Regions from separate parts of the Agrobacterium bohemicum genome, predicted to be linked through region 1. Evidence: riboswitches for the same ligand, from Rfam matches in the RefSeq annotation. Region 1 holds a riboswitch; the other holds the start of a gene.
What was found. A riboswitch is a leader RNA that binds a small molecule or an ion and turns the genes downstream of it on or off. The one in region 1 is predicted to bind S-adenosylmethionine.
Positions count from the first base shown of each region.

Region 2: it holds a riboswitch for S-adenosylmethionine, as region 1 does, so the genes downstream of both, ATO67_RS11870 (O-succinylhomoserine sulfhydrylase) here and metA (homoserine O-acetyltransferase MetA) in region 1, are expected to answer to the same signal.

Region 1 is NZ_KQ961025.1:188,110-199,299, reverse strand. Features, by position in the region: gene pyc (pyruvate carboxylase) at 1-59, shown strand, start outside; gene ATO67_RS06605 (YiaD family glycine zipper/OmpA-like lipoprotein) at 143-808, opposite strand; gene ispG (flavodoxin-dependent (E)-4-hydroxy-3-methylbut-2-enyl-diphosphate synthase) at 877-2,127, opposite strand; gene ATO67_RS06595 (MFS transporter) at 2,283-3,473, opposite strand; gene ATO67_RS06590 (DeoR/GlpR family DNA-binding transcription regulator) at 3,470-4,297, opposite strand; gene ATO67_RS06585 (polyprenyl synthetase family protein) at 4,408-5,307, opposite strand; gene mtgA (monofunctional biosynthetic peptidoglycan transglycosylase) at 5,463-6,209, shown strand; gene ATO67_RS06575 (aldose epimerase family protein) at 6,518-7,543, opposite strand; gene metA (homoserine O-acetyltransferase MetA) at 7,615-8,541, opposite strand; SAM riboswitch at 8,620-8,696, opposite strand; gene ATO67_RS06565 (thiamine diphosphokinase) at 8,786-9,436, shown strand; gene ATO67_RS06560 (ABC-F family ATP-binding cassette domain-containing protein) at 9,441-11,190, shown strand, end outside.
Region 2 is NZ_KQ961028.1:230,398-241,587, reverse strand. Features, by position in the region: gene ATO67_RS11890 (aspartate aminotransferase family protein) at 1-781, shown strand, start outside; gene argF (ornithine carbamoyltransferase) at 839-1,756, shown strand; gene ATO67_RS11880 (Hsp33 family molecular chaperone) at 2,030-3,022, shown strand; gene apaG (Co2+/Mg2+ efflux protein ApaG) at 3,053-3,445, opposite strand; gene ATO67_RS11870 (O-succinylhomoserine sulfhydrylase) at 3,649-4,833, opposite strand; SAM riboswitch at 4,880-4,958, opposite strand; gene ATO67_RS11865 (2'-deoxycytidine 5'-triphosphate deaminase) at 5,034-6,131, shown strand; tRNA gene ATO67_RS11860 (tRNA-Gly) at 6,185-6,258, shown strand; gene ATO67_RS22360 (BA14K family protein) at 6,577-7,059, shown strand; gene ATO67_RS11855 (glycosyltransferase family 2 protein) at 7,123-9,018, opposite strand; gene ATO67_RS11850 (transporter substrate-binding domain-containing protein) at 9,235-9,996, shown strand; gene ATO67_RS11845 (S24 family peptidase) at 10,007-10,672, opposite strand; gene ATO67_RS11840 (response regulator transcription factor) at 10,785-11,190, opposite strand, start outside.

The sequences.
Region 1 (11,190 bases):
TCGTCAAACCCGGTGACCAGATCGATGCCAAGGATCTACTGATCGCTTACGGCGAGTGATGTGGAAAGCAGAGAAACGAAAAGCCCACCGAAAGGTGGGCTTTTTTATGCGGGGTGTTTTGATGCTCGTCTGTGCTTTCAGATCATCCGTTCTGCGTGAGCGGTGAAATCAGCACTTCGACGCGGCGGTTCTGAGCGCGGCCATCGGCTGTCGCGTTGGATGCAATCGGCTGGGATGGACCGAAGCCCATGGTGGAGATACGGCGCTGGTCGACACCGCCACGCTCACCGAGGTAGTTCGCGACCGATGCGGCGCGACGCTCCGAAAGGCCCTGGTTGTGGGCAAGGCTGCCGGTGGAATCGGTATGGCCGTTGATGTCGATATAGGTCTTGTTGAACTTGTTGAGAACGATCGCGACCGAATTCAGCGTCGGATAGAATGGCGGAATGACCTGATCCTGATCCGTCGCGAAGGTGACGTTGGATGGCATGTTGAGCACGATGCTGTCGCCACGACGGGTCACCGAGACGCCGGTACCCTGAAGCTGCTGGCGAAGCTCGGATTCCTGATTGTCCATGTAACCGCCGATGGCACCGCCAGCCAAAGCGCCGATACCGGCGCCGATCAAGGCATTGCGACCCTTGTTGCCGCCACCGATGGCCAGACCCCCGACAGCGCCTGCAAGAGCGCCGATGCCCGCGCCGCCCGCCATGTTTGAAACCTTCTGCTCACCTGTGTAGGGATCGGTGGTGGTGCAGGCGGAAAGGTAGGTTGCGGCAAGCGCAAGAACGACAAACTTCTTGATCATGAATTCCAGTGCTCCGTGAGTTCACGTGAGGTAAGACAGATGAATTTTGGCATTTTCACGGTCGAAACTTACTCCGCCGCGTCCTTTCGACCGAAACGTTTCTCGATGTAGTCAATGACCAATCCCTCGAAATCCCTGGCGATGTCAGGCCCGCGCAGGGTCAGCGCTTTTTCGCCGTCTATGAAGACGGGCGCGGCCGGATTTTCGCCGGTGCCGGGTAGAGAGATACCGATATCGGCATGCTTGCTTTCACCAGGGCCGTTGACGATGCAGCCCATGACGGCGACGTTCAGCGCTTCTACGCCTGGATATTTTTCGCGCCAGACCGGCATGTTCTTGCGAAGATCGTTCTGAATGTTCTGGGCCAGTTCCTGAAACACTGTTGACGTGGTGCGCCCGCAGCCGGGACAGGCCGCGACCACGGGAACGAACTGGCGGAAACCCATGACCTGCAGGATTTCCTGCGCGACCTGCACTTCACGGGTGCGGTCACCGTTCGGCTCCGGCGTCAGCGACACACGGATCGTATCGCCAATGCCGTGTTGCAGGACGTAACCCATGGCGGCAGAGGATGCGACGATGCCCTTCGAGCCCATGCCCGCTTCGGTGAGGCCAAGATGCAGCACATGGTCGGACCGTTCCGACAGCATGGAATAGACGGCGATCAGATCCTGCACCTGGCTGACTTTTGCCGACAGGATGATGCGGTTGCGTGGCAGGCCGATTTCTTCGGCAAGCTCAGCGGAAATCAAGGCGGACTGGACGATGGCTTCGCGCGTGACCTGACGGGCAGACAGCGGGAAGCCCTGATCCTTGTTCTTGTCCATCAAGGTGGTCAGCAATTCCTGATCCAGCGAGCCCCAGTTGACGCCAATGCGCACGGGCTTGTCATAGCGGATCGCCATTTCGACGATGTCGCCGAACTGCTTGTCTTTCTTGTCCTTGAAGCCGACATTGCCTGGATTGATTCGATATTTCGCCAGCGCTTCGGCGCAGGCAGGGTGATCTGCCAGCAACTTGTGGCCGATATAGTGGAAATCCCCCACCAGCGGTACATCAAGGCCAAGCCGCATCAGCCGGTCACGGATTTTCGGAACGGCGGCGGCGCTTTCATCGCGATCGACGGTGATGCGCACGATTTCAGAGCCAGCGCGAAAAAGGGCTGCGACCTGCTGCACGGTGGCGTCGATATCGGCGGTATCCGTGTTGGTCATGGATTGAACCACGACCGGCGCCCCGCCACCGACGATAACGCCACCGACATCGACAGCGACCGAGGACCGGCGCGGCTTGGGATCAAAATCGGCGTGTGACGTCATGGTGTTCTCGAACAATTGCGGTAAATCTGATCATTCAGGTGGAACAAGGCGCGGGCCTTGTCAACATCGAAGCGATCAACTCCTATTTTACTGCAATCATGGCGAAATTCGAGACTTGGCCGTTGAGGGGCTATCATCTTTGCGAAATTGAGCAGTCAGTGTCCACTTGCGCCATCGGCGTGGCGTGCAAGCTTGGACAGCATGAGAACGACCACGTGCAGAAGCGGCAGGCCGATGAACACGGCGGCAAGCCCGGTATGTTCGGCGATGAAGCCGATGGCCGACGGTGCGACCAGAATGCCGGAGTAGCCCATGGTGGTGACCACTGACAAAGCGATGCCCGGTGCCATTCCCGGCATATTGCCGGCCGCCGAAAAGGCAATCGGCACCATATTGGAAATGCCGATGCCGGCAATGGCAAAGCCTGCAATGGCAACAAAGGCATTCGGCGCGAAACCCGCAATCAGCAGGCCGACAATCGATATGGCCGAACAAAATTGCAGCGTGCGGACGGCCCCGAACCGATCACGTACCAGATCACCGGCAAAGCGCATAATGGCCATGGTCAGCGAGAAGGCTGCAAATCCGAATCCGGACAGCGTCACGGATGCGCTGAGTTCATTGCGCAAATAGAGCGCGCCCCAATCGAGAATGGCACCTTCCGGGATCATCGAAAACAGTGCCATGATGCCGATGATCCATGGCAGCGGCGTCATGGGTAGGCCACCCTTTGGGCGCTCTTCTTCCGGGTGAGGACGATCAACCTGCACCCGCGGCCAAGCCACAGCAAGCAGGGCAGCTGCGATGATCGTCAGCGCGATGGCATGTCCGTAGATGCCGATTTTGGTGATCAGCAAACCACCCAGGCCAGCACCGATAAGTCCGCCCAGGCTCCAGAATGCGTGGCACGACGACATGATGGCCCGGCGCATACTGCGTTCCACGACCACGGCATTGGCATTCATGGCAACATCCATGGCTCCCGTCAGTCCGCCGAACAGAAAGACGGCGATGACAGCAGCCCACAATGCATTCGCCATGGTGATCAGCAGCAGCGTCGGCACCATGATCAGAGCGACCGCCAAGGTTACGGTTCGCGAACCGAGACGGCCGATTTGTGAGCCTGCAATAGGCATGAAGGACAGTGACCCTAGACCGTATACAAGGATGACGAGGCCCAGTGCGCTTTCGCTGAGAGAAAAGCGTTTGGCGAATTCCGGTATCATCGGAGCCCACGAGCCCATCATGAATCCGTTCATCAGAAACAGCAACGAAACGCCGAGCCGTGTTCTCGTCATATAGGGAAGGCGCGCGGTTGTAGGTGCTTGCGTGGCGGTGCCGGTCATAGGGACTGGTCCTTCGATACTTGCATGTGAGATGAGATGCCGGACAACGATACAGCCTGATGAATAGTGGCGCCGGTGTCCGCCAGAGTGCCGATCATATCGCGGTCGGCATCCTCTTCCAGAACGAGGGTGAGCGTGGAGGAAAGCGATGCGACCTGAAAAGCGGCAGCGGCACCCAGCTTTTCGGAGGTAACGGCGGCGAGCGTTTTTGCGCTGGTCTCGCAGGCCAACCGTTTGAACACGGCATCCTCATAGATATCGGCGCACAGACCCCGATCCAACGTCAGGCCGCAGACGCCGACAATGCAGAGATCGGGCCGGATTAGCTCCAGCTGACGAATCGCGGTCGTATCGATGGCCGCACCCACCGCCGGATCGACCCTGCCACCAATCAGAATGAGTTCGATGTCGGCGTTACCGGCGAGTTCTGCGGCAATCGCTGGCGTGTTTGTGACGATGGTGAGTTTCAGGCCAACAGCCAGATTTTTTGCGATGGCCAGATTGGTGGAACCGGCATCGAGAAAAACGATCATGCCGTCCTGCACGAACGACGTTGCGGCTTGTCCGAGTGTCGCCTTGCGATCCGGCATTTCGCCCATGCGGGTTTTAAGGGGAACGGTGGTGCCGGATGCCAGCAACGCGCCGCCATAGACCCGTTCGCATTCGCCACGTGCGGCCATCTCCCGCAGATCGCGGCGTACCGTGTCTTCCGATACGTCGAACGTCTGCGCAAGCTCCTGCGCCAGCACACGGCCATGCCGGAGCAGTTGCGCGTAAATCAGAGCCCGTCGCTCGCTGACGAAGTGATCGGTTTTTGACATCATGAATCAATCGGAGGAATCGTGCATAAACATGCATAACCCGGCGCGATTGTTTTCTCAAGCGGAAACCGTAGAATTCAGCAGGCAGTTGCGCTTGATGATTGACGCAGGTTTTAGTTCTTCCGTTCTGCGACGAACTTTGCTGTCTCGATCAGAATATCCGCACGGTCACCATAGAGTGCCAGCAAATCCGTAGCTTCTTTCACCAGTTCACGCAGGCGGGCGGTTGCCCATTCCGCGCCGCGCAGAGCAACCAGCGTGCCTTTGCTGCGTCCCGCATCCTTGCCGGTTGCCTTGCCCATTGTGGCGGCGTCGGAGGTGAGGTCGAGAAGATCGTCGGCCAGTTGGAAAGCGAGGCCGATCTTTTCGCCGAAGTTGCGCAGGCGATGCCGCTCCACATCGTCGCTTCCGGCAATGATTGCGCCGGCTTCGCAGGCAAAACGGATCAGCGCGCCGGTTTTCATAGCTTGCAAGGTGATGATGCCTGCTTCATCGGGCGCAGTTTTTTCGGCGGCCAGATCAAGCGCCTGACCACCGGCCATGCCGCCGATGCCTGCGGCCCGTGCCAAGGCCAGAACGAGCGCTGCCTTGCGGTCATCGGGCAAGTGCGTTTCCGGGGCGGCAATAATATCGAAGGCGAGCGTCAGCAGACTGTCGCCCGCCAGAATGGCTGTGGCTTCATCGAATTTCCTGTGAACGGTCGGCTGACCACGACGCAGATCGTCATTGTCCATGGCGGGCAGGTCGTCGTGGACCAGGGAGTAACAATGCAGGCATTCGAGGGCCGCGCCGACGCGAAGGGCTACCTCGGCATCGCCGTTCAGAAGGGATGCAGTTTCGATGACCAGAAAAGGACGCAGACGTTTTCCACCATTCAAGACGCCATGGCGCATGGCCTCTGCCAGATTTTCAGGTCGGGTGATCTCGTCTGCGCGCGTTTCGCTGGACAGAAGCTTGGTCAGCAAGGCTTCCGTCCGTGCGGCGTTGCCACGGAACTGCGTTTCGAATGTCATAGGGCCCGTTCCTTATAATGAGCGCTGTTTCGCATGGGGAAAATGGGCTTGCAATGGTTTTTGTGAGGCTGTTGGGGAACTTCGGTATCGAGACTCGCCTTGATGCCTCGGGCGGAATATGAAAGGCTCCGATCTGGAGCCAGTGGGGACAGGACTTGAGCAGCACGCCGGACAGCGAGACTGACTATGAAACGCTTGCCGAGAGCGAGGGCAAACCGAAATTGGATGTTCGAAGCCTCGTGAGACGTGTCCTCCTGATCATTCTGGCTCTGCTGGTTTTACCTTATCTGTTGATCCCCATCTATGCGCTTCCCTTCATGCGTCCGGTCTCGACGCTGATGCTGGCCGAACTGGTGACGTTTCAGGGCTATGATCGCCGCTGGGTGCCGCTGGAAAACATTTCGCCGCGTCTCATTCAATCGGTAATGATGTCGGAGGATGGTCAATTCTGTTCCCATGGCGGCGTGGACTGGAACCAGATGCAGACGGTGGTCAGCAGTGCGTTGGAGGGGGAATCCACCCGTGGTGCAAGCACCATTCCGATGCAGACGGCCAAAAACCTGTTTTTATGGAACGGACGGTCTTTCATACGCAAGGGTCTGGAGTTGCCGCTGGCCGTCGTCTCCGACTTCATCTGGTCGAAGAAGCGGATGATGGAGATTTACCTCAACGTCGCCGAATGGGGCCCCGGCATCTATGGCATCGAAGCGGCTTCGCAATATCATTTCAAGGTATCGGCCTCGAAACTGAGTTCCCGACAGGCGGCGCTTTTGGCGGTTGCCTTGCCCAACCCGATCGACCGCGTTGCCGGCAAGCCCGGCCGTGGCATGCAGCGTCTGGCCGGGCTCATCGAAAGACGAGCCCGGGGTTCAGGCGCTTACGTCGGTTGCGTGCTTGACTAAAGCTCCTGACTGCTAGCCAGTTGTGGTCATATCGGAAAGACTTCGGCGGTGGGATCAACTCGGAGTTCAGCATTGCACTCGTGACACAAATCTTCCAATTCCTGTTTCAAAAGTGGCCAAAGTGATCGCGCCCAATCCGGTCCGCGCCGCACCCATTCTTCTTCGGTGGGAAGGTAGACGGATAGTACGCCTATTGGCATTTCGAGGACGAAACAACCGCCGCTCCCTGAAACCGTCAACTCTTCTTTCCAGCGCGACTTAAAATGAAACAGCTTGTCTGACACGGCTATCGGCCTGCAGAATTTCTATTACGATTCTGTCGTGAAGATATAGTCGGTTTCCTGACGCAGGGTCTCGCCGGGGCGCAGAATGGCGTCGGGGAAGCCTTCGTGATTGATCGCATCCGGCCATATCTGGGTTTCGAGGCAAAAGCCTGCAAACGGTCCATAGGTTCGTCCGTCGAGACCCGGTGCGCCCGTGTTCAATTTGAAGGCGGAGTAGAACTGCACGCCGGGCTCGGTGGTGTGGACTTCAAGCGCGATGTCCGAGGCCGGGGCGTAGACGCGGGCGACCTTTCGTTTTGCCACGCGCTGCGGCGAGAGGCAGAAATTATGATCGAAAGTCACCTGCTGGCCGTTTTCTTCGCGCCGCATCGGGATGGAGGTGCGAAGGTCGAATACTGTGCCGTCCACAGGGCGGATTTCTCCGGTCGGAATTTGTCGCTCGGTTGTCGGCAAATAATGGTCGGCCGCGATTTCGATCTCGTGACCGAGTGCCGTTTCCGCGCCATCCAGATTGAAATAGGAATGCTGGCAGATATTGGCGATCGTCGGCTGGTCGGTGGTGGTTTCGTAAACCACCGACAGGACGCCGCCTTCGCGGATCGTATAAGTCGCCCGCACTGTGCAATTGCCGGGATAACCGGCACGACCATCGGGATCGACGATCTGCAACACCACATGGCTTGGGCCATGTTCCATGATCATCCAGTTGCGTTTGCCGATGTTGTCGCTGCCGCCGTGGAGATGGGTGACGCCCTTCTCGTTCAGTTCGAGCTGGTAGTCTTTGCCATCGATGGCGAACTTGCCGTCGCCGATGCGGTTGGCATTGCGCCCGGGTGTCGCGCCAAAGTAGGATGAATATTTCGGATAATCATCGAACTTGTCGAAACCGAGGACCAGCGGCGGCTGGTGGCCTTCGAGGCGCAGGTCCTGAATGACCGCGCCCCAGGTCATGACATGTGCCGTCAAACCACCGGCTGAAATCGTGACGCGCTCGACTTTCTCACCCGTCGACGTCAGACCAAAATTTTCCCGTGCGCCGCTTTCGTTCATCTTGTCAGTCTCCCAATCAATGCAATCGGGCCGGACGTTGCTTCATTTTTCAGCGCCGTGCAATGTTTGAATTACGTAGCCTGCTTGCCGATGGCGTCCAGCTCGTATGGCGTCGTCTGGTAGATTTCGTTGATCCAGTTGCCGAAAAACAGATGCGCGTGGCTGCGCCAACGGTTGAGTGGCGTTAGTGATGGGTCGTTGTGCGGAAAATAATCATGTGGCAGCTTGATCGGCACACCGGCATTTGCATCGCGGAAATATTCTTCTGACAATGAGGTGGAGTCATATTCCACATGGTTGAACATATAGAGCCGCTTTCCGCGCTTCTCCTGCACCAAACACACGCCCATTTCTTCTGACTCCATCAGGATTTCCAGATCGGGATGCTTTTCGATGTCGGCGCGTCGCACCTCCGTCCAGCGCGAGACAGGCACCTGAAAGTCATCCGAGAAACCATTGAGATAGATGGAAGCGGGGCTAAGATTGCGGTGGCGGTAGACGCCAAAAGCCTTTTCCTTTAGCTCATGCTTGGGAACATCATGAAAATGGTAGATAGCGGCCATTGCGCCCCAGCAGACATTCAATGTGGAATGGACATTCGTTTCCGTCCATTCGAAAATCTTCTGCATCTCATCCCAATAGGTCACGTCCTCATAGGTGAGCTTTTCGACAGGCGCGCCGGTGATGATGAAGCCATCGAACTTGCGATGGCGGACCTCTTCCCATGTCTCGTAGAAGGACAGCAGATGTTCTTCCGGCGTGTTCTTGGCGCGATGACCGCCAATGCGAACCAGCGATAGCTCGACCTGTAGCGGAGATGCGCCGACGAGCCGCGCCATCTGTACCTCGGTCTTGATCTTGTTCGGCATAAGATTGAGAAGCCCGATCTGAAGCGGGCGAATATCCTGCCGGATGGCCGCCGTCTCTGTCAGTACCCGCACGCCCTCATGGATGAGGGTTTCGAAGGCAGGCAGCGTATCGGGAATTTTAATCGGCATGTCGAACTCACTTCCGTGGTGGCGAGGGCCATAAACACAAAAAAAACCGGCAACGAAATCGCAGCCGGTCCTCGGAAATGACGTGTTTCCTCGACCATTTAGCGACTTCTTTAAAGTGGCTGCAAGCCGGTCGGCAAATCACCACTGGCAGGTGTCATAATCCTCTTGATTCGGAAAATCAATATCGGAGCGCATGCGGCGTTTCGGCCTTTCCATCAGCTACCGTTCCGGGCTATGGCAGGGCATGACGACCAGCCACTTCACCATTCTCCTCGGCGGAAACATTACCGTGACAGATCGCCTGCAAAAGGCGGTGGCGGAGACGCGTGTGATTGCGGCAGATAGCGGCATGCGCCATGCGCAGCCGCTTGGCCTTGCGCCGGAACTGTGGGTGGGTGATTTCGACTCCTCCGACACAGCCCTGAGAGAGCGCTGGCCGGATGTCGAGCAGCAACCGTTCCCGGCTGCCAAAGGTGTGACGGATGGTGAGATTGCCGTATCGGAAGCGTTGTCACGCGGCGCAACGCGGCTGACACTGGTGGGCGCGCTGGCGGGCGAGCGTTCGGATCATGCGCTGTTTCATCTGCTCTACGCGGTGTCACTGGCCGAGCGCGGTTTCGAGGTGGTGCTGACATCGGGTGATGAGGAGGCCTATCCGCTGATGGAAGGCACATCCGAACTCGATCTTCCCTCGGGATCACTGTTCTCAGTTGCCGGTTTTACGGCGCTGGAAGGGCTCGATATCGACAATGCCCGCTATCCGCTCGCCAATTTCGCGCTTGCTTTCGGCTCGTCGCGCACTATTTCCAACGTGGCGGAAGGGCCGTTGCGCCTTCGCCTTCAAAGCGGCAAAGCCATAGTGCTTGCCCGTCCTTATGATTTGACCGGAGCCTGAACCCTTGGCACCCCCTATTCTAAAACTCGACGACATCATGCTGACCTTCGGCGTTACACCGCTGCTCAATGGTGCAAACCTGCAAGTGGAGCCGGGGGATCGCATCTGCCTTGTCGGCCGCAACGGCTCCGGTAAATCGACGCTGATGAAGATCGCCGCCGGTCTGGTCGAGGCGCAATCGGGGGAGATTTTTCGGCATCCTTCGGCCACCATTCGGTATCTTGATCAGGCACCGGATTTTGCAGGTTACGAGACGGTTCAGGCCTATGCCGAAGCGGGTCTGGGACCGGGAGATGACGCTTACCGCGTAACCTATCTGCTTGAACATCTGGGGCTGACTGGGCAGGAGCATCCGTCGAGCCTTTCGGGCGGTGAGGCACGTCGCGCCGCACTCGTTCGCGTGATGGCACCGGAACCCGATATTCTGATGCTGGACGAGCCGACCAACCATCTCGACCTGCCGACAATCGAATGGCTGGAAGGTGAATTGCAGCAGACGCGCAGCGCGCTCGTCTTGATTTCGCATGACCGTCGCTTTCTGGAGAAAGTGTCCAATTCCACCGTCTGGCTGGATCGCGGCCAGGCGCGCCGCCTCAGTCGTGGTTTTGGCCATTTCGAAGAGTGGCGCGATAAGGTTCTGGAAGAGGAAGAGCTGGAACAGCACAAACTCGGCAAGGCCATCGAGCGTGAAGAGCACTGGATGCGCTATGGCGTGACCGCGCGCCGCAAGCGCAACATGCGCCGCGTGGGCGAACTTCAGGCGATGCGCGCCGACTACCGCGGCCATAAGGGGCCGACGGGTTCCGTGCAGGCGACGGCGGCTGAGGGCCGTGAGTCCGGCAAACTCGTCATCGAAGCGGATCAGATTACCAAGGCTTATGGGGAGCGTACCATCGTTGCACCGTTTTCGCTGCGTGTTCATCGCGGCGATTGCATCGGCTTCGTTGGGCCGAACGGTGCCGGCAAGACGACGCTTTTGAAGATGCTGACCGGGCAGCTCGAGCCTGACACGGGGAAGGTCAAGCTCGGTACCAATCTGGAAGTTGCGACGCTGGACCAGAAGCGTGAGGATTTGAACCCGAACGATACGCTGGCGCATTACCTGACCGACGGGCGCGGTGAAAACCTTCTGGTCAATGGCGAGTTGAAACACGTAACCGGATACATGAAGGACTTTCTGTTCCAGCCGGAGCAGGCCCGCACACCGATCCGCAATCTGTCCGGTGGGGAGCGCGCGCGCCTGATGCTGGCGCGCATTCTGGCCCGCCCGACGAACCTTCTGATCCTCGATGAGCCGACCAATGATCTCGATATTGAAACGCTCGATCTGTTGCAGGAGATCGTCTCCGGCTTTTCCGGCACTGTCATTCTCGTCAGCCATGACCGTGACTTTCTGGACCGGACCGTCACCTCCACCATTGCACCCGTAAACCCGGATGCACCGGATGGCCGATGGATCGAATATGCTGGTGGTTATTCGGATATGATGGCGCAGCGCAAAGGTGCCTCGGACGAAAAGAAAAGAGCTGAAAAGCAGGAAAAGGCAAAATCTGTTTCGAATGCAGGCGCCGAACCCGCTAAAGCCAAAGGCAAGATGTCCTTCAAGCAGAAATTCGCGCTCGAAAATCTGCCCAGGGAGATGGAAAAGACCCAGTTGGAGATCGCCCAGCGAGAAGAGCGCATGGCTGATCCCAATTTGTTTGCCAAGAACCCGACCGTTTTCAATACGCTGGCAAATGAGATGTCGAAGCTGC
Region 2 (11,190 bases), on a different contig from region 1:
TGCTGCCGGTGGCCAGCCGAAATACATCGAAGGTTTCGGCCCGAAGGTCGAAGGTTTCGATCAGGTACCATTCAATGATCTGGAAGCGCTGAAAGCGGCAATCGTTCCGGAAACTGCGGCGTTGCTCATAGAGCCTATTCAGGGTGAGGGCGGCGTTCGTCCGGTTGCACCAGAATTTCTGCGCGCACTTCGAGACCTTTGTGAAGAGCATGGCCTACTGTTGATTTTTGACGAAGTGCAAACGGGTGTCGGCCGTACGGGCAAGTTCTTTGCCTATGAATGGTCGGGCGTTACGCCAGATATCATGGCGGTGGCCAAGGGTATTGGTGGCGGTTTTCCGTTTGGCGCCTGCCTTGCAACGGCAGAGGCCGCATCCGGTATGACGGCTGGCGTTCACGGGACGACCTATGGCGGCAATCCGCTGGCCATGGCCTGCGGCAATGCAGTGCTGGATATCGTTCTGGCCGACGGATTTCTTCAGCAGGTACGTGATGTCACACTGGTGTTCCGCCAGGGCCTCGCTTCCCTGAAGGATCGTTATCCCGATGTGATCGAGGAGATCAGAGGTGAAGGTCTTCTGATCGGCGTCAAGGCAAAGGTTCCCTCCGCCGATCTGCTTCATGCCATCCGTGCCGAGCATCTTCTGGGTGTTCCAGCAGGTGATAACGTTATTCGTTTGCTGCCGCCGCTTGTTGTAACGGCAGAAGAAGCGCGCGAAGGCTTGGCGCGGCTTGAAAGAGCTGCGGAAGCCGTCACGACGAAAATGGCAAAAAGCGCCTAAACGCGCAATGGTTAGGCCAGCGCGCCGCGTGGCCTGCATCAATGGGACTATATTGAAATGGCATCAGCAAAGCATTTTCTAGATCTTTCGGCCGTTGGCTCGGATGACCTGCGGGTTATTATGGACGACGCCCGCGCACGCAAGATTGCGACCGAGAACGGGACAGCGGAAAAGCCACTGGCTGGCAAGATGCTGGCGATGATTTTCGAAAAGCCGTCTACACGCACCCGCGTCTCCTTCGATGTCGGCATGCGCCAACTCGGCGGCGAGACGCTGTTTTTATCAGGCACGGAAATGCAGCTTGGCCGTGCTGAAACCATCGGCGATACGGCCAAGGTTCTGTCGCGTTATGTGGACGCAATCATGATCCGCACGACAGACCACTCACGCCTGCTGGAGCTTGCAGAACACGCGACCGTGCCTGTGATCAATGGCCTGACGGATGATACGCATCCTTGCCAGATCATGGCAGATATTCTGACATTCGAAGAGCATCGCGGACCGATCAAGGGCAAGACGATTGCCTGGACCGGGGATGGCAACAATGTGCTGCATTCGCTGGTCGAAGGTTCTGCACGCTTCGGTTACCGCATGAACATGGCGGTGCCGATGGGGTCCGAGCCGCATGACCGGTTCCTGAACTGGGCGCGCAACAATGGCGGCGAAGTCATGCTGTATCACGATGCAGAACGTGCCGTTGAAGGTGCCGATTGCGTGGTAACCGACACTTGGGTGTCCATGAACCAGGAACACAAGGCGCGTGGCCACAATATCTTCCAGCCTTACCAGGTCAATGCTGGCTTGATGGCCAAGGCAAACAAGGACGCGCTGTTCATGCACTGCCTGCCTGCGCATCGCGGTGAAGAAGTGACGGATGATGTAATCGACGGACCACAATCCGTCGTTTTTGACGAGGCGGAAAACCGCCTGCATGCGCAAAAGTCCATCATCGCATGGTGCATGGGCGTCATCTGACGTCTGGGGCATGTTGCTAACGCAACGTGCCGTACCGAACGCTTGAATTTTCGGCAGGGCTACCCATTTGTAGCCCAAGTCGATGCTGCCATACAATTTGATGGCGGCTTTTCATCAACTATTCGCCGCATACTTCCCCGGACGGTGGTTCCGTTTTCACCTCCGCCGGTTTATCTATGCGAGAACGAATATCAGGCCCGTCGATCAATGCTGCTTGCGGCGCAGATCATGTGGCGCGGCAACGTGCACGGCGGGCATCAAGGAGTTAGTGAGATGGCAGATGTGACGGTAAATCTCGACACACTCGATTTTGCAGGTGACGACAAGGTCATTCCTTTTCAGGTAGAAGGACTGGACGTGCGCGGTCGTGCCGTGCAGGTCGGGCCGCTGCTGAATGCTATTCTCGAAAGACACGAGTATCCGCCGGTTGTCGCCCGCCTTCTGGCGGAAGCGGTTGTTCTGACTGCGCTAATCGGCACGTCGCTCAAGTTTTCCGGCAAATTGACACTTCAGACCAAGAGTGACGGCCCCGTGGATTTGCTGGTCGCAGATTTTTCAGCGCCTGAGAATATGCGCGCCTATGCGCGTTTCGACGAGGAGCGGTTGGCGGAAGCCACGGCTGCCGGCACCACGTCGCCAGAGCAGTTGCTTGGTGCTGGCATTCTGGCCTTTACGATCGATCAAGGCGTTGGCATGCAGCCCTATCAAGGCATCGTGCCACTGGATGGCTCCACGCTGGAAGATATTGCGGGCGTCTATTTTCGCCAGTCGGAACAACTGCCCACGCGTGTGCGGCTTGGCGTTGCCGAACTGTTCGACCGGGACGAAGACGGCAAACCACGCCATGGCTGGCGGGCCGGTGGGCTTATCGCGCAGTTTCTGCCGCAGGCGCCGGAACGGCTCCGTCAGCGGGATTTGCATGGCGGCGACGGTGACGAAAATAGCCTCGACGTGGCGGACGACGACGCCTGGAATGAAGCCGTCGCCTTGATCGACACTGTCGATACGGATGAGCTGACGGATCCACAAGTTCCAGCCGAGAAGCTGCTGTATCGTCTGTTCCACGAACAGGGCGTGCGCGTCTACGAACCGCAATTGATCCTTGATCGCTGCAATTGCTCGCGTGATAAGATCAAAGGCGTGCTTTCCGGTTTTTCCGCCGAGGAAATCCGCGAGAGTCAGGAAAACGAAGTTGTTTCCGTTACCTGCGAATTCTGCTCGACGACCTATCATTATCAGGTCGAAGAGTTGCCAGTCGCGGGCTGATATCGTGGGCGGGGTGATGCCCCGCCTGCTTTAGTTCAAGACGCGCAGCAGTCCCGGGCTATCTAAGGAAAACGCCGGAATGTCCACCGTGAACACTTCTCCGGTTTCCGCCTGCATCTCATAATGACCGAACATCAGGCCCGATGGCGTATCCAGCGGGCAGCCGGAAGAATATTCGTAGGAATCGCCGGGCTTGAGATGTGGCTGTTCGCCGATCACGCCAGGACCGGAAACCTCGTCCACCTGGCCGTTTTCATCGGTAATATGCCAATAGCGATTGACCAGAGTTACGGCAAGGTCGGAGTTGTTGGAGATGACAACCGTGTAGCCCCAGACATAACGGCTGTCATCCGGGTCGGACTGCTCGTCAAGATAATAGGGGTCGACTGTGACCTCGATATCTCTTGTCATTGCACGGTACATTACGGGACCCTAAGTATTGCTTCTCTTGGCACTATACACGAATAGCGCTGTATATCGTCAATAAAGCGCGTTTACATTAGCAGGTGTTCACGGATCTTTGCGCATTTCTGAAAGCTGACGGTCACTCTGGTTCCACGAACCCGGAATCAACGCCGAGGCGAGGCGTTAAATGTGGCCTGGGTGATCGGGCCACATCTGTTTCATCAGGCCGAGACTTTAGCCACTGCAGCAGCAAAGTCTTCCAGCAGATCGTCAGTATCTTCGATGCCGCAGGAGAGACGTAGCGTACCACCGGAAATGCCCAGTTCCGCACGCGCCTCATCGGTCAGGTTCTTGTGCGTTGTGGTGCCGGGATGCGTGATCAGGCTTTTGGCATCGCCGAGATTGTTGGAAATCTTGACGATCTCCAGCGCGTTCTGCAGCTTGAATGCCGCTTCCTTGCCACCCTTCAGCTCGAAGCAAACCAGCGTCGAGCCGCCCGTCATCTGCTTGGCGATGATATCGGCCTGCGGATGGTCGGCACGGCCGGGATAGATCACCTTGGCGACCTTGCCTTGGTCGGCAAGAAAATCGGCAATCCTGGCGGCGTTGGCCGTCTGCTGGCGCACGCGTAGCGGCAATGTCTCTATGCCTTTCAGCAGCGTCCAGGCGTTGAAGGGCGACATGGCGGGCCCCGTATGACGGAAGTAATCCTGAAGCTCTTCCTCGATCCATTTCTTGTCGGAGAGAACGACGCCGCCCAGGCAGCGGCCCTGACCGTCGATGTGCTTGGTCGCGGAATAGACGACGATATGCGCACCCAGTTCCAACGGCTTCTGGAAAAGCGGTGTCGCAAACACGTTATCGACCACCAGCTTCGCACCGATCTGGTTGGCAAGCTTGGCAACGCCAGCGATATCCACCACTTCCAGCGTCGGGTTCGTCGGGCTTTCAAGAAAGAACAGCTTTGTGTTCGGCTGGATGGCCTTTTCCCAATTTGCGAGATCGCGGCCATCGACCAAAGTGCATTCGATGCCGTATTTCGGAGCGAGCGTCTCGACAACCCAACGGCAGGAACCAAACAGAGCGCGGGCGGCAACTATGTGATCGCCTGCCTTCAACTGGCACAGAATGGCAGCGCTGACAGCGGCCATGCCGGATGCCGTAGCGCGCGCGTCTTCGGCGCCTTCCAGCAGGCACATGCGCTTTTCAAACATGTCATTGGTCGGGCTTGCATAACGGGCGTAAATGAAGCCTTCCGTTTCGCCTTTGAAGCGGGCTTCAGCCGCCTCAGAACTGTCATAGACAAAGCCCTGCGTAAGGTAGATTGCCTCGGACGTTTCGCCGTACGCAGACCGTAGTGTTCCACCATGTACCAGCTGTGTTGCCGGGCGCCATTTCTTGCTCATGTCATCACCTTACAAACAAAAAAACCGGTCGCAAAAAGCAGACCGGTTACAAGCGCACCCGGTCTTTTTAGCCACTTATTTAACGTGGCTGCAAGCCGACCGGCCAAATCACCACGGGATAAGATTGCCTTAACTCCGTTAACGACTTGCGTCAATGCCTTGCTTTTGGTTTTGTCGCCGTGAAAAGGGATGATGAAAAGATGACGAGAACAACGGGCATATTGGCGGATGGCGCAATCCGGGGGCTGTTCGGTTCTGGGCAGTTAAAGAGCGAACGCGCGCTGGATGTGGACCAGATTCAGCCAGCCAGCCTCGACCTGCGTCTGGGTGCCAAAGCCTACCGCGTGCGCGCCAGCTTTATGCCCGGCCCATCGACAAAAGTCATCGAGAAGCTCACGCGTCTCAGCCTGCACGAGATCGATCTGAGCGAAGGTGCGGTTCTTGAAACCGGTTGCGTCTACATCGTTCCGTTGATGGAGGCGCTTGCCCTGCCTGTGGATATGTCCGCTTCCGCCAACCCGAAAAGCTCGACGGGTCGCCTCGACATCTTTACCCGCGTCATCACCGACAATGCGCAGGAATTCGACAAGATACCCGCAGGCTATAACGGCCCGCTCTATCTTGAGATCAGCCCGCGCACTTTCCCCATCGTCGTGCGCCAGGGTTCGCGCCTGTCACAAATTCGCTTTCGCATCGGTCACTCCGTCCTTGCCGATGCTGAAATGCTGATTTTGCACGAAAAGGAAACGCTGGTCGCGAGCGAAACGCCCAATGTCTCCGGCGGTGGCATTGCATTATCGATCGATCTTCAAGGCTTTGGTGAAAAGGGCCTGATCGGCTATCGCGGCAAACATCATACCGCGGTGGTCGATGTCGACCAGAAAGCCGCTCACGACGTGCTGGACTTCTGGGAGCCGATCTACGCAAGGGGCCGTGCCGAACTCATCCTCGACCCGGACGAGTTCTACATCCTGGTCTCGCAGGAGGCCGTCCACGTCCCACCTCTCTATGCTGCCGAGATGACACCGTTCGATCCGCTGGTCGGCGAATTTCGCGTCCATTACGCTGGTTTCTTTGACCCCGGTTTCGGCCATGCCAGCGCCGGCGGCACCGGCAGCCGCGCTGTCCTCGAAGTCAGAAGCCACGAAGTCCCCTTCATTCTGGAGCACGGCCAAATCGTCGGTCGCCTGGTCTACGAGCACATGCTGACCAAGCCGGAAGGCCTCTATGGATCAGGACTAGGATCCAACTATCAGGCTCAGGGCTTGAAACTTTCAAAACACTTCCGCCCGGAATAACTCCTATCGCCAAGCTTGACAGTCTGTCGCAACTATCAGATTTTGATTTCCGCGCGGGTGTAGCTCAATGGCAGAGCAGCAGCTTCCCAAGCTGAATACGAGGGTTCGATTCCCTTCACCCGCTCCATTGACCTTTCCAACAAGATCAATGACGTCAAATAAATGCTGATGTTTCAGCGTTTTCGCCTCACGCGCGCGTATAAACGTGCAACAGTATGCAGTGACATCCAGCAATTTTGATGGTCGGGAACCGATGCCGGAAAATGAAACTGACAGGCATTCAGAACAAGAATGTGATCAAGCGTAGAAGTTTCACCTGATGAAGCGAATAGCGCCGACCCTCGGTCTTACGAATTAACGTTACGTCATCTTTTGCTACTTTCCAATGTGCTTTAGGATAAAACGGCTCAGCGTAAACACAACTCAAATCTACCGCCGAAATTCGGTGGATTTTTTGGAGAGCAAAAATCTGAGACCGTCTTTCATTTTTTTGGCGCTGCAACACCCGATGGTGTTGTCAACACCAAATTTTAACAATCTTGTATTTTCTGGAACAAAAGCTACTCAAGTCACGTTGGTTTTCCGAATAGAAAAAAAGGAATTACCAATGTCTAGGATGGTAAAACTCATTTCTCTCGTCGTTCTCAGCGTCGGTTTATCTGCGACTACTTCGATTCCTGCCCATGCACTTAGCATCATTGCTCCTGCATACGAGGGTCAGGCAGGCACGCAAGGCACCTACGATCACCCACCGGTCGCATTTACCGGAGGCTCATCAGATGCCGGGAATTCAAGTGGTTTATCGCTGTCTTCGCATGAAATCCTGCATGTGAAATGGTGCGCGCAGAACTACCCGTCATACCACGCCACCGACAATACGTATCAAATCAAGCATGGCGCGCGTACGGAATGCCGCTCACCTTATTGAATGACACCCTATCTGCTCTTCATCCTATATTTTGAAGAGCATGAGTTTTAATTAAAATTTCACTCAATTGTTCTTTGAGACCGGTTTGTGCGGCGTTTTATTCCAGACGAATGGTTTATAGCGCAGTTCAAAGACGGCACGCCAAGCGGCGGCAGACAGCAAGAGCCAATAAAGTGGTGTAGCGAGCCATCTTTTCCCGATCATACCCCGCTCATGCTTGATCATCGCTCGAGTCCCCATCAGCAGGAAGATGGCGTAACTCGCTACAATATTAACTGTGTCGATGCCGATAAGCGCGAGTTGCGTGGTGGAAAATACGCTTGGACCTTCCGTCCAGATTGTGTGACCAACGACCATCAAGTAGACGATAAAAAGCGGATGAGTCAGCGATGAAAGCAACATGCCACCGATCAACAGGTGGAAGACCAGATAGGCTTTCCATCCCATTTCCTTTGCGACACTGACTGGCGATCGCATCATCACCAGCCAGCTTTGCAGCCAGCCTTTGAACCAGCGGCTGCGCTGGGCAAGCCAGACGAATATGTCTGTCGGGGCATCTTCCAATGTCTGATAACTGATGACATCCGAGTAGTAGCCGAGCCGGTACAGGCGCATGCCAAGATCGGCATCTTCCGTGACGTTGTAGGGATCCCAGGCTCCGGCATGGCGCAGGATCGATGCGCGGAAATGGTTTGATGTGCCGCCCAGCGGAAGAGGCATTTGCATGCGTGCCAGCATGGGCAACATGCGCCTGAACAGCGCGGAATATTCCAGCGAAAAAGACGATGTCATCCAAGAAATATTGGCATTGCTGATAATCAGTGGTGCTTGCAGGCAGGCCAGTTTTTCACAACCACTGCGAAAACGAGTATGGGCCTCGCGCAATTGTTTGGGATGCGGCCTGTCCTCGGCATCATATACCGCGATGAACTCTCCACGCGCGCCGTATAGCGCATAGGTCAAAGCCTTCGGTTTCGTGCGCGGCAAGGAAGGCGGCACATGAACGATCTCGAAGTGCGAGCCGGGGTTAAGGCGTTCGATTGCAACGATAGTCGATGCATCATCCGCCTCGCAAACTAGCTTGATATCCAGCCTAGATTTCGGCCAGTCGAGCCTGTTCAGCGCGGTGACGAGTTGCTCCACGATTGCCTCTTCGCGGTAGAGCGCGACAAGAATGGTATAGACCGGTAGCTGATCTTCCTTCGATTGCTCCACCAGTGCCAGTGTTCGCCGGTCCGGTTTTAAGCGCAACGGTACAAGACGAAACAGGATGGCGGCCATGTAGAGCGCAGCGGTCAGGATATGCAGAAGATGAAAGGTCAACGACGGCGAAAGAAGCATCGAGCCTATGATTATGGTAAAACCGACGCCGAGCAGAAATCCCTGCTTTCCGTGCAAGGTAATGCGCGCCGAATAAAGCGGTGTCGCATCGAATAATGAATTCACAGTCTGTCGTGTTCGCCTTTCCGCACCTGCCTGCCAGACGGCGGTGCGAAGCGCCGATGGCGTCGTGACAACAAGATCTGCAGCAATGCCGGGCGTGCTTTCCAGCGCATGTTTCAGCCTTTCGATGCTGCTAATATCAGGAACGATGGCTATATAGGGTTTGGTATCCTTTGGAGAGAGGCGGACCATTCGCGTTTCCAGGAGCTGGATATCAAGCGACGGTGTATCGACCACGATGGCCCCATCCAGCTCAGCCACGAATGGCAGCCGCAGAAAGCGGGCAAAAGCGCCAAAATACGCGGTTTCCGTTACGGTTTCGCTCGCTAGAAGCTCCGCTTCGAAGGTCGATCCGTTGCGAAGCGCACGTGCCGTAAACTCCTCGATATAGGGTTTTCCCAATCCGAGGGTCTTGAGAAAAGCAGCTTCGTCACTCTCTGCCACCGAGCTATCGAGGAAAGAAAATGGATCGTCTTCGAGCGGATCGAATGAGACGATTTCACCCTGTACAAGCATCGCTTTTCGCGATTCTTGTGTATACTCGTCAATACGCGACATACATATACCAGCCACCGAACCGGTGGTGCCCCAACAATTCCCCAGCGGATCATATACATGCGTCCTTTAGTTGCACCCTTCAAATTAATGGGTATTTTAGGTTATTTTGTCTGCGCGAGTATTTTTTTGGCGTCGCAGCCAGTCCGTGCGGAAAATCTTGTCGAAAATGGCGGACTGCCTGTTTTGTTCGATAAGCAGGAGCGGTTGCCGGGTGCAGACCTTTCGACGGTCTCGCGCGTGCGGTTTCTGATGTCGGTCGATTTTCCTCCATTCAATTTTACCGATCAAAACGGACGGCTGGTCGGGTTCCATGTTGATCTGGCTCGCGAGATTTGCGCTCAGTTGAAAATCGAAAGTAAATGCCAGGTCCAGGCGCTTCCTTTCGATGAGCTGGAGGCCGCGGTGGAAATGGGTGAGGGCGAAGCCGTCATGTCGGGCATCGCCTCCAGCCCAGACCTTCGGAAAAGTTTCAGCTTTACAAGGCCGTATATACTTCTGCCCGCCCGCTTTGCCATCAACAAGACAACCAAGCTGGAGGGGCAGTCAGCGAGCGCACTTTCCGGCAAGAAAGTGGGCGTGATCAGCAATTCCCGTCATCAGGCGATGCTGAAAGCATTTTTTCCGACCGTCGCCATCAACGGCTTCGATGGTTACGAGCCGATGTATGAAGCGCTGAGGACCGGCAAGATCGACGCCATCTTCGCCGATGGCTTACGCTTGCCGTTTTGGGTCTCGGGAACTGCATCCGATGGCTGTTGCGCCATGTTCGATGGTCCCTATATGTCCGATCGTTTTCTAGGCGAGGGTCTGTCCATCATGACGGTCGATCCGGAAGACAAGCTCGTGCCTGCTTTCGATCAGGCCCTTGCCGCTCTGTCACGTAACGGCCGACTGGAGGAAATCTATCGCCGCTATTTTCCTTACGGAATGTTTTGAACCTATCGGATTATTGGCTGGCCCAGATGATGCGGGCCACCCACTCGACGTCCGCCAGATCAAAGCTGCGATTGGGATGTTCCGGGTTCAGTGAGAACAATTCGATAGTCTTGGCGGTTTGGCGTGCCAAGACTTTCGCCATGACCTCTCCATCCTTGCTTTTGACGACAACGCGGTCCCCGCGACGAACCTGCGCACCGGGCTCTACGATCAGCATATCGCCATCGCGATAAAGCGGCATCATGCTGTCGCCTTGCACTTCCAATGCATAGACACCAGCCTTGTTAGCGGGGGAGGCGGGAAAATCTACGACATCCCAACCTTGGCCAGCGGGGAAACCACCATCATCAAAAAAGCCGCCTGACCCCGCCTGGGCAAAGCCGAGCAGAGGAATGGCGCCCGTCTGTGGCGGAAAATTGCCGTCGGGTAAGGTGTTTTTGCTGGCATGGCCAAGGGCGTAACCGAAAAACTGGTCGATCGTCGCCCCGGTTGCATCCAGCACTTTGGACACCGATTCGGTGGAAGGCCAGCGTTGGCGACCATCAGGGCCTACCCGTTTGGATTTGTTGAACGATGTCGGGTCAAGTCCCGCTTTCCGTGCCAGACCGGAAGGCGTCAGCTGGTTACGGTCCGCGAGAGTATCGATCGCACTCCAGATATTATCGTGTGATAGCATAATTTACGGCCCGGATGGAGCGGCGTCGTCACGCGGCTCGCTTCAGTATCTGACGAAATTTAGCCAAACACGAAGAAAGAGTAAAGTAAAAAAGGAATAAAATCCTTATTGATTATGCGACCAATGTGGACATGTTGATCTTGGAAAGCTGGATGACGGCCTGGGTGCGACTATCCACCTTCAGTTTCAACAATATTGCCGAAACATGCGCCTTGATCGTGGCTTCGGAAACGCTGAGTTCATAGGCAATCTGCTTGTTGAGCAGGCCTTCGCCCAACATGCCCAGCACACGGTTTTGCTGCGGTGTCAGAGTGCGCAGCCGGTTGATGAGGTCTGCCATATCCGGGTCGTGATCCTGGCCGGACTGACAGGATGCCGGTATCCAGACATCACCCTCCAGCACTGCGCGGATACCGGCGCGCATATCTTCAATGCCTGAGGATTTGGAAATGAAGCCGGAGGCGCCAAGCTCGATGGCGCGGCGCATGGTGGCCGGATCGTCCGTAGCTGAAACGATG